DNA from 2 places in the Pseudomonas sp. GW458-11-26-14-LB4 genome. Region 1 is predicted to be linked to the other one. Evidence: predicted binding sites of a transcription regulator. Region 1 holds the regulator's gene; the other holds the start of a gene.

Region 1 (5,168 bases):
AGCGCGACCAGCGCATCCATGGCTTCCTGTTCCTGATGACCCTCAGTACTCAGGTGGATTTTGGTGCCCTTGCCGGCGGCGAGCATCATCATCGCCATGATGCTTTTGCCATCAACCGTGGTTTCCGGGGTGCGACCCACTCTGATCGTGCAGTCGGGATATTGACCCGCCACGCCAACGAACTTTGCCGACGCCCGGGCATGCAGGCCCAGCTTGTTGATGATTTCGATTTCCAGAGCAGGCATCGCGGTGTGAATCCTTTAGCTGAGGTCGCGGTGGCGAACCTGGACGTTCTTCAGGGTTTTCTGCAGGGCCTGACCCAGGCGTTCGGTCAGGTAGACGGAACGGTGGTGTCCGCCGGTGCAGCCAATGGCAATGGTCACATAAGCGCGATTGCTCGCAGCGAAGCGCGGCAGCCATTTGAACAGGTACGCATAGATGTCCTGGAACATCTCTTCGACTTCCGGCTGCGCCGCCAGGTATTCCGCCACAGGCTCATCGAGCCCGGATTGTGCGCGTAATTCCGGTTTCCAGTACGGATTGGGCAGGCAGCGTACATCGAACACCAGATCCGCATCCACCGGCATGCCGCGTTTGAAACCGAACGACTCCACCAGAAATGCAGTCCCCGGCTCCGGTTGGTTCAACAGTCGCAGCTTGATGGTATCGCGCAGCTGGTAGAGGTTCAGATTGGTGGTATTGACCTTCAGGTCGGCCAGATCGGCGATCGGGCCCAGCAGCGCGGTTTCGTCGTTGATGGCTTCGGCCAGCGAGCGATTGGCATTGCTGAGCGGGTGGCGACGACGGGTTTCCGAAAAACGTTTGAGCAACGTTTCGTCATCGGCGTCCAGGTACAGGACATCACACTGGATGTGCCGGCTGCGCACTTCCTCGAGCAACTCTGGAAAGCGTGACAGATGGCTCGGCAGGTTGCGGGCGTCGATCGAGACCGCCACCTGTGGCTGGAGCATTTCGGTATGAACCAGCGCGCGCTCGGCGAGGTCTGGCAACAAGCCGGCTGGCAGGTTGTCAATGCAGTAGTAGCCGTTGTCCTCAAGGACATCCAGGGCGGTACTTTTACCCGAGCCGGAACGGCCACTGACAATGATCAAGCGCATGGTTACGGCCTGTTCTGTTCTTCCAGTACAACCTGGTACAAGGCTTCGTTGCTTGGCGCGCTGCGCAGTCTGTCGCGCACGTCCTTGCGGTCGAGCATGCTGGCGATCTGGCGTAACAGCTCCAGGTGCGCATCGGTGGCGGCTTCCGGCACCAGCAGGACGAACAGCAGGTCCACAGGCGCGCCGTCGATAGCGTCGAAATCGATAGGGGCATCAAGGTGCATCAGAGCACTGATCGGCGCTTCGCAGCCCTTGAGGCGGCAGTGAGGAATGGCGATGCCGTTGCCAAAACCGGTGGAACCCAGTTTTTCACGGGCAATCAAAGCCTCGAAGACATCTTGCATCTCCAGATCCGGAACTTCCCGGGCGATCAGGTTGGCAATTTGTTCGAGGGCTTTCTTTTTACTGCCGCCCGGCACGTTCACCAGGGAACGGCCGGGGGTCAGGATACTTTCAAGTCGGATCATGGGGGTGGGGGTTATCGACCGGTAGCGCCCTGAAGCAGGCTCTGGGTCTTTTCCTTATGCTTTTTGAGTTGTTTATCAAGCTTGTCGGTCAACGCGTCGATCGCAGCGTACATATCGGTATGTTCCGCGTTTGCGACGACCTCGTTGCCGGGAATATGCAGCGTGGCTTCGATTTTCTGCTTCAGCTTTTCGACGCACATCGTGACCTGTACGTTGGTGATCTTGTCGAAATGCCCTTCGAGCTTCTTGAGCTTGAGCTCGATGTACTCGCGCAGAGGCTGGGTAACTTCCAGTTGGTGTCCACTGATGTTGACTTGCATACAGCTTCTCCTTCGTTGCCAGTGCATAAAGCGGCAGGCCGAAGAGCCTGCCACTGGAACGCTGTAACGTGGCTTACATCAACCGCTTGCGTTCGCTCGAAGGCGCGATCCCGAGGGATTCGCGGTACTTGGCGACGGTGCGGCGAGCCACCTGAATGCCTTGTGCCTCCAGTAAACCAGCGATCTTGCTGTCACTCAACGGCTTTTTCTGATTTTCCGCGGCAACCAGTTTCTTGATGATCGCGCGGATCGCCGTGGACGAGCATTCACCGCCTTCTGAGGTGCTCACATGGCTGGAGAAAAAGTATTTCAGTTCATATATGCCCCGTGGGGTATGCATGAATTTCTGCGTGGTCACCCGGGAAATCGTCGACTCGTGCATGCCAACCGCCTCTGCAATGTCGTGCAGGACCAGCGGCTTCATGGCTTCGTCGCCGTACTCCAGAAAGCCGCGCTGATGCTCGACGATCTGGGTGGCTACTTTCATCAGGGTTTCGTTGCGGCTCTGCAGGCTCTTGATGAACCAGCGAGCTTCCTGCAACTGATTGCGCATGAAGGTATTGTCGGCGCTGGTGTCGGCACGGCGCACGAAACCGGCGTATTGGGCGTTGACCCGCAGGCGCGGTACCGATTCCTGGTTCAGCTCGACCAGCCAGCGCTCGTTGTCCTTGCGCACGATGACGTCAGGCACCACGTACTCGGCTTCGGTGGATTCGATCTGCGAGCCTGGGCGCGGATTGAGGCTCTGCACCAGTTCGATGACCTGGCGCAGTTCATCTTCCTTGAGCTTCATGCGCCGCATCAGCTGGCTGTAGTCGCGGCTGCCGAGCAGGTCAATGTAATCGGTGACCAGACGTTTGGCCTCGGCCAGCCAAGGGGTCTTGGCCGACAGCTGGCGCAATTGCAGCAGCAGGCATTCGCCCAGGTTGCGTGCGCCGATGCCTGCCGGCTCGAATTGCTGGATGCGGTGCAGGACGGCTTCGATCTCGTCCAGCTCGATGTCGAGCTCGGGATCGAAGGCTTCGAGAATTTCTTCGAGGGTTTCGTCCAGGTAGCCCTGATTGTTGATGCAATCGATCAGGGTGACGGCGATCAGGCGATCGGTGTCGGACATCGGTGCGAGGTTCAACTGCCACAGCAGGTGGCTTTGCAGGCTCTCGCCGGCGGAGGTGCGGGTGGTGAAGTCCCACTCGTCATCGTCGCTGCTCGGCAGGCTGCTGGCGCTGGTCTGGTAGACGTCTTCCCAGGCGGTGTCAACGGGCAGTTCGTTGGGGATTCGCTCGTTCCATTCGCCGTCTTCGAGGTTGTCGACTGTCGGCGCGGTCTCCTGATAAGAAGGTTCCTGGATCTCGGTGTTGGGCTTCTGTTCGGCGTTGTCGGCCATGGGATCGGAGTTGTCGAAGTCGTCGCCGTCTTCCTGGCGTTCGAGCATCGGATTGGATTCCAGAGCCTCCTGGATTTCCTGTTGCAGATCCAGGGTAGACAATTGGAGCAGGCGGATGGCCTGTTGCAGCTGCGGTGTCATCGTCAGCTGCTGGCCCATTCTCAAGACTAGCGATGGTTTCATGGCAGGGGCTTAACACCTTATTCGCCGGCGCTATGCGCCATCCACTACAGGGCGCCGGAGCGCCAAACTTAAGCAAATTATATGCCTGAAACTGTCGTGTTTGCCTAGAGCGCTGTAACAATAAAAGCGTATAAAAAAGCGCTTCAACGTTACAGCACCCGGACGGCTGGTCGAATACCGTCGAGCTTACAGGCGGAACTCGTGGCCCAGGTAGACTTCCTTCACCAGATCGTTGGCGAGGATGGTCGCGGAGTCGCCTTCGGCGATCAACTGGCCATCGTTGACGATGTAGGCGGTTTCGCAGATATCCAGCGTCTCACGGACGTTGTGGTCGGTGATCAGTACACCGATGCCCTTGGCCTTGAGGTGGTGGATGATCTGCTTGATGTCGCCGACAGAGATCGGGTCGACACCGGCGAACGGTTCGTCGAGCAGGATGAATTTCGGTGCCGTGGCCAGTGCACGGGCGATTTCCACCCGGCGGCGCTCACCACCGGACAGGCTCATGCCGAGGTTGTCGCGGATGTGGCTGATGTGGAATTCCTGCAGCAGGCTTTCCAACTCCTTGCGACGACCGGCCTTGTCGAGCTCCTGACGGGTCTCAAGGATGGCCATGATGTTGTCGGCTACCGACAGTTTGCGGAAGATCGACGCTTCTTGCGGCAGATAGCCGATACCGGCCTTGGCGCGACCGTGCATCGGCTGGTGGCTGACGTCCAGATCGTCGATCAGTACGCGACCCTGATCGGCCTGGACCAGACCGACGATCATGTAGAAGCAGGTGGTCTTGCCGGCGCCATTCGGGCCGAGCAGGCCGACGATCTGACCGCTGTCGATCGACAGGCTGACGTCGCGCACGACCTGGCGGCTTTTATAGGCCTTGGCCAGGTGCTGAGCTTTCAGAGTTGCCATTACTGGGTTTTCTCGTCGGTTTTCTTCTTCGGCTGGATCACCATGTCAATGCGCGGACGCGCTTCGGTGACCTTGTTGCCGGTGGCACGACCAGCGCTGGCCAGCTTTTTCACCGTGTCATAGACGATTTTCTCGCCCTGAGTGGTGTTGTTGTCCTTGTCGACGACTTTCGCCTTGTCGATCAGCACAACGCGGTTTTGCGCGGCGTGGTACTGAATGGTCACGCCCCAGCCCTGTACAGGCTTGGTGTCGCCCGCCGTCTGCAACTGCTCGAAGTAGGCAAGGTTGCCCACCGAGGTCACGACGTCGATATCGCCGGTCTGGGTGCGGGTGATGGTCACGGTATTGCCTTTGACGATCATCGAACCCTGAGTGATGATCACGTCACCTTTATAGGTAGCAACGCCGTTCTTGTCGTCCAGCTGGGCATCGTCGGCCTGAATACGGATTGGCTGCTCTTGATCGTTCGGCAGAGCCCAGGCGCTCACGCTTCCCAGTGCTGCGCCCAGACTGAGCAAAATAGGGAGGGTTTTAACGAGCCTCATACTGTCCTCTTACGTTCGATAGCAGGTGTATCCTGCTTTCCTTCAAATACGCTTTCATTCCTACGCCAGTCGATACACCGCCAGCGCCGTCGATTCTAACGGGTTGCTGGGTCTGCGCATATTGCTGCTGCGGGAACACCGTCATGCGAGTGGAGGTGATCAGGGTGTCGCGGTTCTTTTCGTCGGTGCGCTTGACGCGTACCGAGTCGATCAGCTCGACCTCGGTGCCACCGGAGTTC
Region 2 (5,168 bases), on a different contig from region 1:
GTGCAGAATGTTGCCGAACGGATCGAGCTGGGCGCGCACCGGGCGCGGCAGGTCGAGCTGCCAGCTCAGCACGTGCTGACGCTCGCTGTCGTGGGGCGTCAGGCGCAGGTACTGGATGCTCGCGCGCACCTGATCTTCGTAGTGATAGGTGGTCTCGTGGCTGATGGAAAGTCTCATGCGGCCTCCAGGTAGGAACTGTGAATGGCGTTGCCCAACTGGCGCACCAGCGGGATGAATTCGGTGAGCCAGGCGTGCAGCCCTTCCTCAAGGATTTCTTGAATACCGGTGTAGCGCAGACGCGCGTCCATTTCCGCCGCCAGCCGTTGCGCGGGACGACCGTTGGCCCCCGGCAGTTGCGCGAGAATCTGGTCGATCTCTTCCGTGCAGGCCCGCAGCGAACGCGGCACGTCGGCGCGCAACAACAGCAGCTCGGCCACATGCCGGGCGCCGGGCGCATCGCGATAGATCTCGGTGTACGCCTCGAACGACGACAGCGCCCGCAACAGCGCACTCCACTGGTAATAGGCGTGGGCCGTGCCGTCGCTGACCGCTTCGGCCTGATCGCCGGCCATTTCGTAGCGGGCATCGAGCAGGCGCAACGTGTTGTCCGCCCGCTCGATGAACGTACCCAGGCGAATGAAACGAAACGCGTCGTTGCGCATGATGGTGCCGTAGGACGCGCCCCGAAACAGGTGCGAACGTTCCTTGATCCACTCGCAGAAACGGCTCATGCCGTAGCGGCTGAGGCCCTGATTGGCGATCCCACGGATCTCCAGCCAGGTGGCGTTGATGTTCTCCCACATGTCGGCAGTGATTCGCCCGCGCACCGCATGGGCGCTGGCTCGCGCCGCGCCGAGGCAGCTGTAGATGCTCGCCGGATTCGCCGCGTCGAGGGCGAAGAAGTGCAGCAAGCGCTCGGCATGCAGCTCTCCGTGACGTTCCAGGTAATCGTCCAGCGTGCCGGTGATCAGCAGAGGCATCGCCAGTTCGTGCAGGCCGTCGCCACGGCCGTCCTGCGGCATCAGCGACAGCGAATAGCTGACATCGAGCATCCGTGCGAGGTTTTCCGCCCGCTCCAGGTAACGCGACATCCAGTACAGATCCGAGGCAGTTCTACTTAACATGGCAGGCTTCCTTCAATCCTCGACCACCCAGGTGTCCTTGGTTCCGCCGCCCTGGGATGAGTTCACCACCAGAGAGCCTTCACGCAGGGCGACACGGGTCAAACCGCCGGGCACGACCCGGGTTTCGCGGCCGGACAATACGAACGGGCGCAGGTCGATATGGCGCGGCGCAATGCCGTTTTCGACAAAGGTCGGACAGGTCGACAGCGACAGCGTCGGTTGCGCGATGTACGCGTGGGGCTTGGCCTTGATCCGCTCACGGAACGCATCGATTTCCGCGGTCGTCGCCGCCGGCCCCACAAGCATTCCGTAACCGCCGGAGCCCTGGGTTTCCTTGACCACCAGCTCCGGAAGATTGGCCAGTACATGGGAAAGTTCAGACGGATTGCGGCATTGCCAGGTCGGCACATTCTTCAGGATCGGTTCTTCGTCGAGGTAGAAACGGATCATCTCGGTAACGAACGGGTACACCGATTTGTCGTCCGCCACGCCGGTGCCGATCGCATTGGCCAGCACCACATTGCCGGAGCGATAAGACGACAACAGCCCCGGCACGCCCAACATCGAGTCCGGACGGAACGCCAGCGGATCGAGGAATGCGTCGTCGAGGCGGCGGTAGATCACGTCCACGGCTTTCGGGCCGTCGGTGGTGCGCATGAAGACTTTGTCGTCGCGCACGAACAAGTCCGCACCCTCCACCAGCTCCACGCCCATTTCCCGGGCGAGAAACGCATGCTCGAAAAACGCGCTGTTGAAGCGTCCCGGTGTCAGCACCACCACACTCGGGTCGTCGATCGGGCTTGAGCTTTTCAGGGTGTCGAGCAGCAGGTTCGGGTAATGGTCGATCGGGGCGATGCGCTGGGCCGCGAACAGTTCGGGGAACAGGCGCATCATCATCTTGCGGTCTTCAAGCATGTAGCTCACACCGCTCGGCGTGCGCAGGTTGTCCTCGAGCACGTAATACGTGCCGTCGCCGTCGCGCACCAGATCGACGCCGGAAATGTGCGAATAGATATCGCGGTGCAGATCCAGTCCCTGCATCGCCAACTGATATTGCTCGTTGGCCAGCACCTGTTCGGCGGGAATGATCCCGGCCTTGATGATGCGCTGCTCGTGGTAAAGGTCGGCGAGGAACATGTTCAACGCCTTGACCCGCTGGATGCAGCCGCGCTCGACGATCCGCCACTCGCTGGCGGGAATGCTGCGCGGAATGGTGTCGAAGGGAATCAGGCGTTCTGTCCCTTGCTCGTCCCCGTAGAGCGTGAAAGTGATCCCGGCACGATGGAACAGCAGATCGGCCTCGCGCCGCCGCTGGGCCAGCAGTTCGTCAGGCGTTTCGGCCAGCCAGCGGGCAAACTCCCGGTAATGCGGGCGGATCTGGCCGCCGGCATCGTACATTTCATCAAAATAGGTGCGGATCATGCCGTACTCCTTGTCACTCCGGACATACAGGCCTTCGCAAGGCCCGTGCCATCGGCATAAACGCTTTGATTTCAATCGGTTGGATATTCACGTCACATGCACCGCACCATTCCTGTGCGGCAAATGCTCCAACCTGATCGCCCCCGCTTCATTGCGACGCAGTCCCGTCGCCTATCACCAGCATAGTCAGAGTTGATTTCACTGCTCGGTGCCGGCTGCGGATAATCCGCGCATCCGCTGCAAAAACGTCGCTGACGAAGTACGCAGCCCCACTGATCCGGCTTGCCTCGGCAGCCATCCCGGCCGTAACCCTGACCGGTTTCCTCTCCTTGCGGTCTTCCCTTTCAGCCACCTTTTCAGGTGGCTTTTTTTTGCGCCGGTTTCTTGTTTCAGGGTTTTGCCATGGGGTGTTCAGGGGGGCAGAAACGACAACGGCCGACCCGAAGGTCAGCCGTAGCTCGACGTGTTGCGAGAGTGATCAGTTCAAACGGTGCCGGTTGCGGATCTCCTGTTTCACGCCCCAGCCTTCGATGATGCCGCCCAAGGGCTCGACCACCGCCGAAAAGCCCTGCTCGAAATCGCCAATGTCGTCGTAGGTTGCGTACATCACCTTGCTCAATTCCAGAGACCAGGCGCCGTCGTCGCGCGCACTGACCTGGGCATTGATGGATTCACCGCGAAATTTGCCTGCCGCCCTGCGCGCCCGCTCCTCGTCCGGGAAAATGGCGTAGAACTCGATGGGATGGAATCGGGAAAAATCGAAACCGCCTTCTTTCATGCGGCGCAGCACACTGCTGCTGATGTCTTCTTGATAGGCTGTGCTCATGAATCGTCCCCCTCGCATAGATGGATAGACTTTCCGTATTCCCTGCACTGGCCCAACGGGCCCGGGTGCTTACGGCAACCGCGTTGCCGGCGGGAAACAAGCATGTAGCTGACAAGACCAGACCTTAGCGATCCGTTCGCTGATCTCGCTTGCAGAGTAGCCCCAAGATAGAGCCGCTGCCAAGGCCTGGTACATGAAGAAAATGAAGATTCAGATTGGGGTGATGCTGCGGATTTCGATGCTGTTCTGGGTTTTCAGGCTTTTCACGCCGGCATCGGCGGTGCGCCCTTCCAGATCGTTCAGGTCAAGCTCGGCGGCGACCGGCAACAACCGCTCCTTGATGAGGCGAGCTGCCCGTTCATGGCTGGGGCATTCCTCGCACTCGAAGACTTCGTCGATCGTTTCACCATGATCGTCCACGAAAGTGACTTTCCACTTTGACATCGGAGCCTCCTCGATCAAACCCGCAAATGGGCTTACACCTATCTCGACTTTTGTCAGGATTGATCGTTCAAAAGGTTTACACCGATGCAACATGAAAAAAGCCGAGGCCGACGTGTTTTCGCACACCGGCCTCGGCTTTTTCTGACCCGTGATCGATCAGTCGTTGCTTGGCTTGTTCACTGCCTGCAGCACGTATTGCGGCAAGGCGAAGGCGCCGATGTGGATTTCCGGGTTGTAGTAGCGGGTGACGATGCCGCTGCCGATGAAACGCTGTTGCAGCACTTCGCGGCTCAGCTTGCGGTACGCAGGGTTGGTCGAACCCCAGGCGAAGGTCATCGAACCGCCGATATAGGTCGGCACGGCCGCCTGATAGAAGTGCCAGTCCGGGAACAGGCTGCGCAGGCGGCCGGCGGTGGTTTTCACTTCTTCGATCTGCATGAACGGCGTGCCGTTCTGGGTCACGAGGATGCCGCCCTCGTTCAGGCAGCGGTGGCAGGCCTGGTAGAAGTTTTCCGAGAACAGCACTTCGCCCGGGCCGATCGGGTCGGTGGAGTCGGAAATGATCACGTCGAACTTTTCGGTGGTGGTGGCGACGAAACGCATGCCGTCGTCGATTACCAGGTTCAGGCGTGGATCGTCGTAGGCGCCCTTGGAGTGGTTCGGCAGGAATTCCTTGCACATGTCGACCACGGTGCCGTCGATCTCGACCATGGTGATGTGCTCGACGCTGGCGTGTTTGGTCACTTCGCGCAGCATGCCGCCGTCGCCGCCGCCGATGATCAGCACGCGCTTGGCGGTGCCGTGGGCGAGGATCGGCACGTGGGTGAGCATTTCGTGGTAGATGAATTCATCGGCTTCGGTGGTCTGGATCACGCCGTCCAGCGCCATCACCCGGCCCATGCGCGGGTTCTGGAAGATCACCAGGTGCTGGTGTTCGGTGCGCACTTCGTGCAGCAGTTTTTCCATGCGAAAACGCTGGCCGTAGCCTTCGTAGAGGGTTTCCAGGTATTCGCTGGTCTTGGTGACGGTCATGGTGAGTGCTCCGATGAATGCGCGGGCGCCAATCGTCAGGTTCGATTGCCCGGGAAAGGCGCGCATTCTACGTTGCCGAAGATGACAGGTCGAACCTCAGTTCATCGGTCCGACCCAATCACGGTGCGAACGGTCAGATCCGCACATTGCCCCGCGGCCCGGCAATCGCCCAGATGATCAGGCCCAGCACCGGCAGGAGGATGATCAACAGCACCCAGAGGATTTTCATCCCGGTCTCGGCGCCGCTTTTCAGCACATTGATGATCGCCCAGATGTCGAGCGCAAGAATGATCAGGCCGACCAGGCCGTTGAACGTGGAA

The links. Region 1 encodes sigma-54, which starts transcription at its own class of promoters, with help from an activator protein. Its sites were predicted from a motif close to ANTGGCATNNANNTTGCTNT; they were not measured.
Region 2: AC07XZ_RS15700 (circularly permuted type 2 ATP-grasp protein) is a predicted target of sigma-54. The motif match lies at 2,580-2,599, and genes of this name have one in related genera.

What each region holds. Positions count from the first base shown of each region.
Region 1 covers NZ_JBWKYU010000012.1:173,662-178,829, reverse strand. The annotation lists gene AC07XZ_RS17770 (HPr family phosphocarrier protein) at 1-245, opposite strand, end outside; gene rapZ (RNase adapter RapZ) at 261-1,118, opposite strand; gene ptsN (PTS IIA-like nitrogen regulatory protein PtsN) at 1,121-1,585, opposite strand; gene hpf (ribosome hibernation-promoting factor, HPF/YfiA family) at 1,597-1,905, opposite strand; gene AC07XZ_RS17750 (RNA polymerase factor sigma-54) at 1,979-3,472, opposite strand; gene lptB (LPS export ABC transporter ATP-binding protein) at 3,659-4,384, opposite strand; gene lptA (lipopolysaccharide transport periplasmic protein LptA) at 4,384-4,929, opposite strand; gene lptC (LPS export ABC transporter periplasmic protein LptC) at 4,916-5,168, opposite strand, start outside.
Region 2 covers NZ_JBWKYU010000010.1:190,124-195,291, reverse strand. The annotation lists gene AC07XZ_RS15710 (transglutaminase family protein) at 1-177, opposite strand, end outside; gene AC07XZ_RS15705 (alpha-E domain-containing protein) at 174-1,124, opposite strand; gene AC07XZ_RS15700 (circularly permuted type 2 ATP-grasp protein) at 1,137-2,546, opposite strand; gene AC07XZ_RS15695 (ribonuclease E inhibitor RraB) at 3,025-3,372, opposite strand; gene AC07XZ_RS15690 (hypothetical protein) at 3,583-3,816, opposite strand; gene speE (polyamine aminopropyltransferase) at 3,973-4,848, opposite strand; gene AC07XZ_RS15680 (PLDc N-terminal domain-containing protein) at 4,982-5,168, opposite strand, start outside.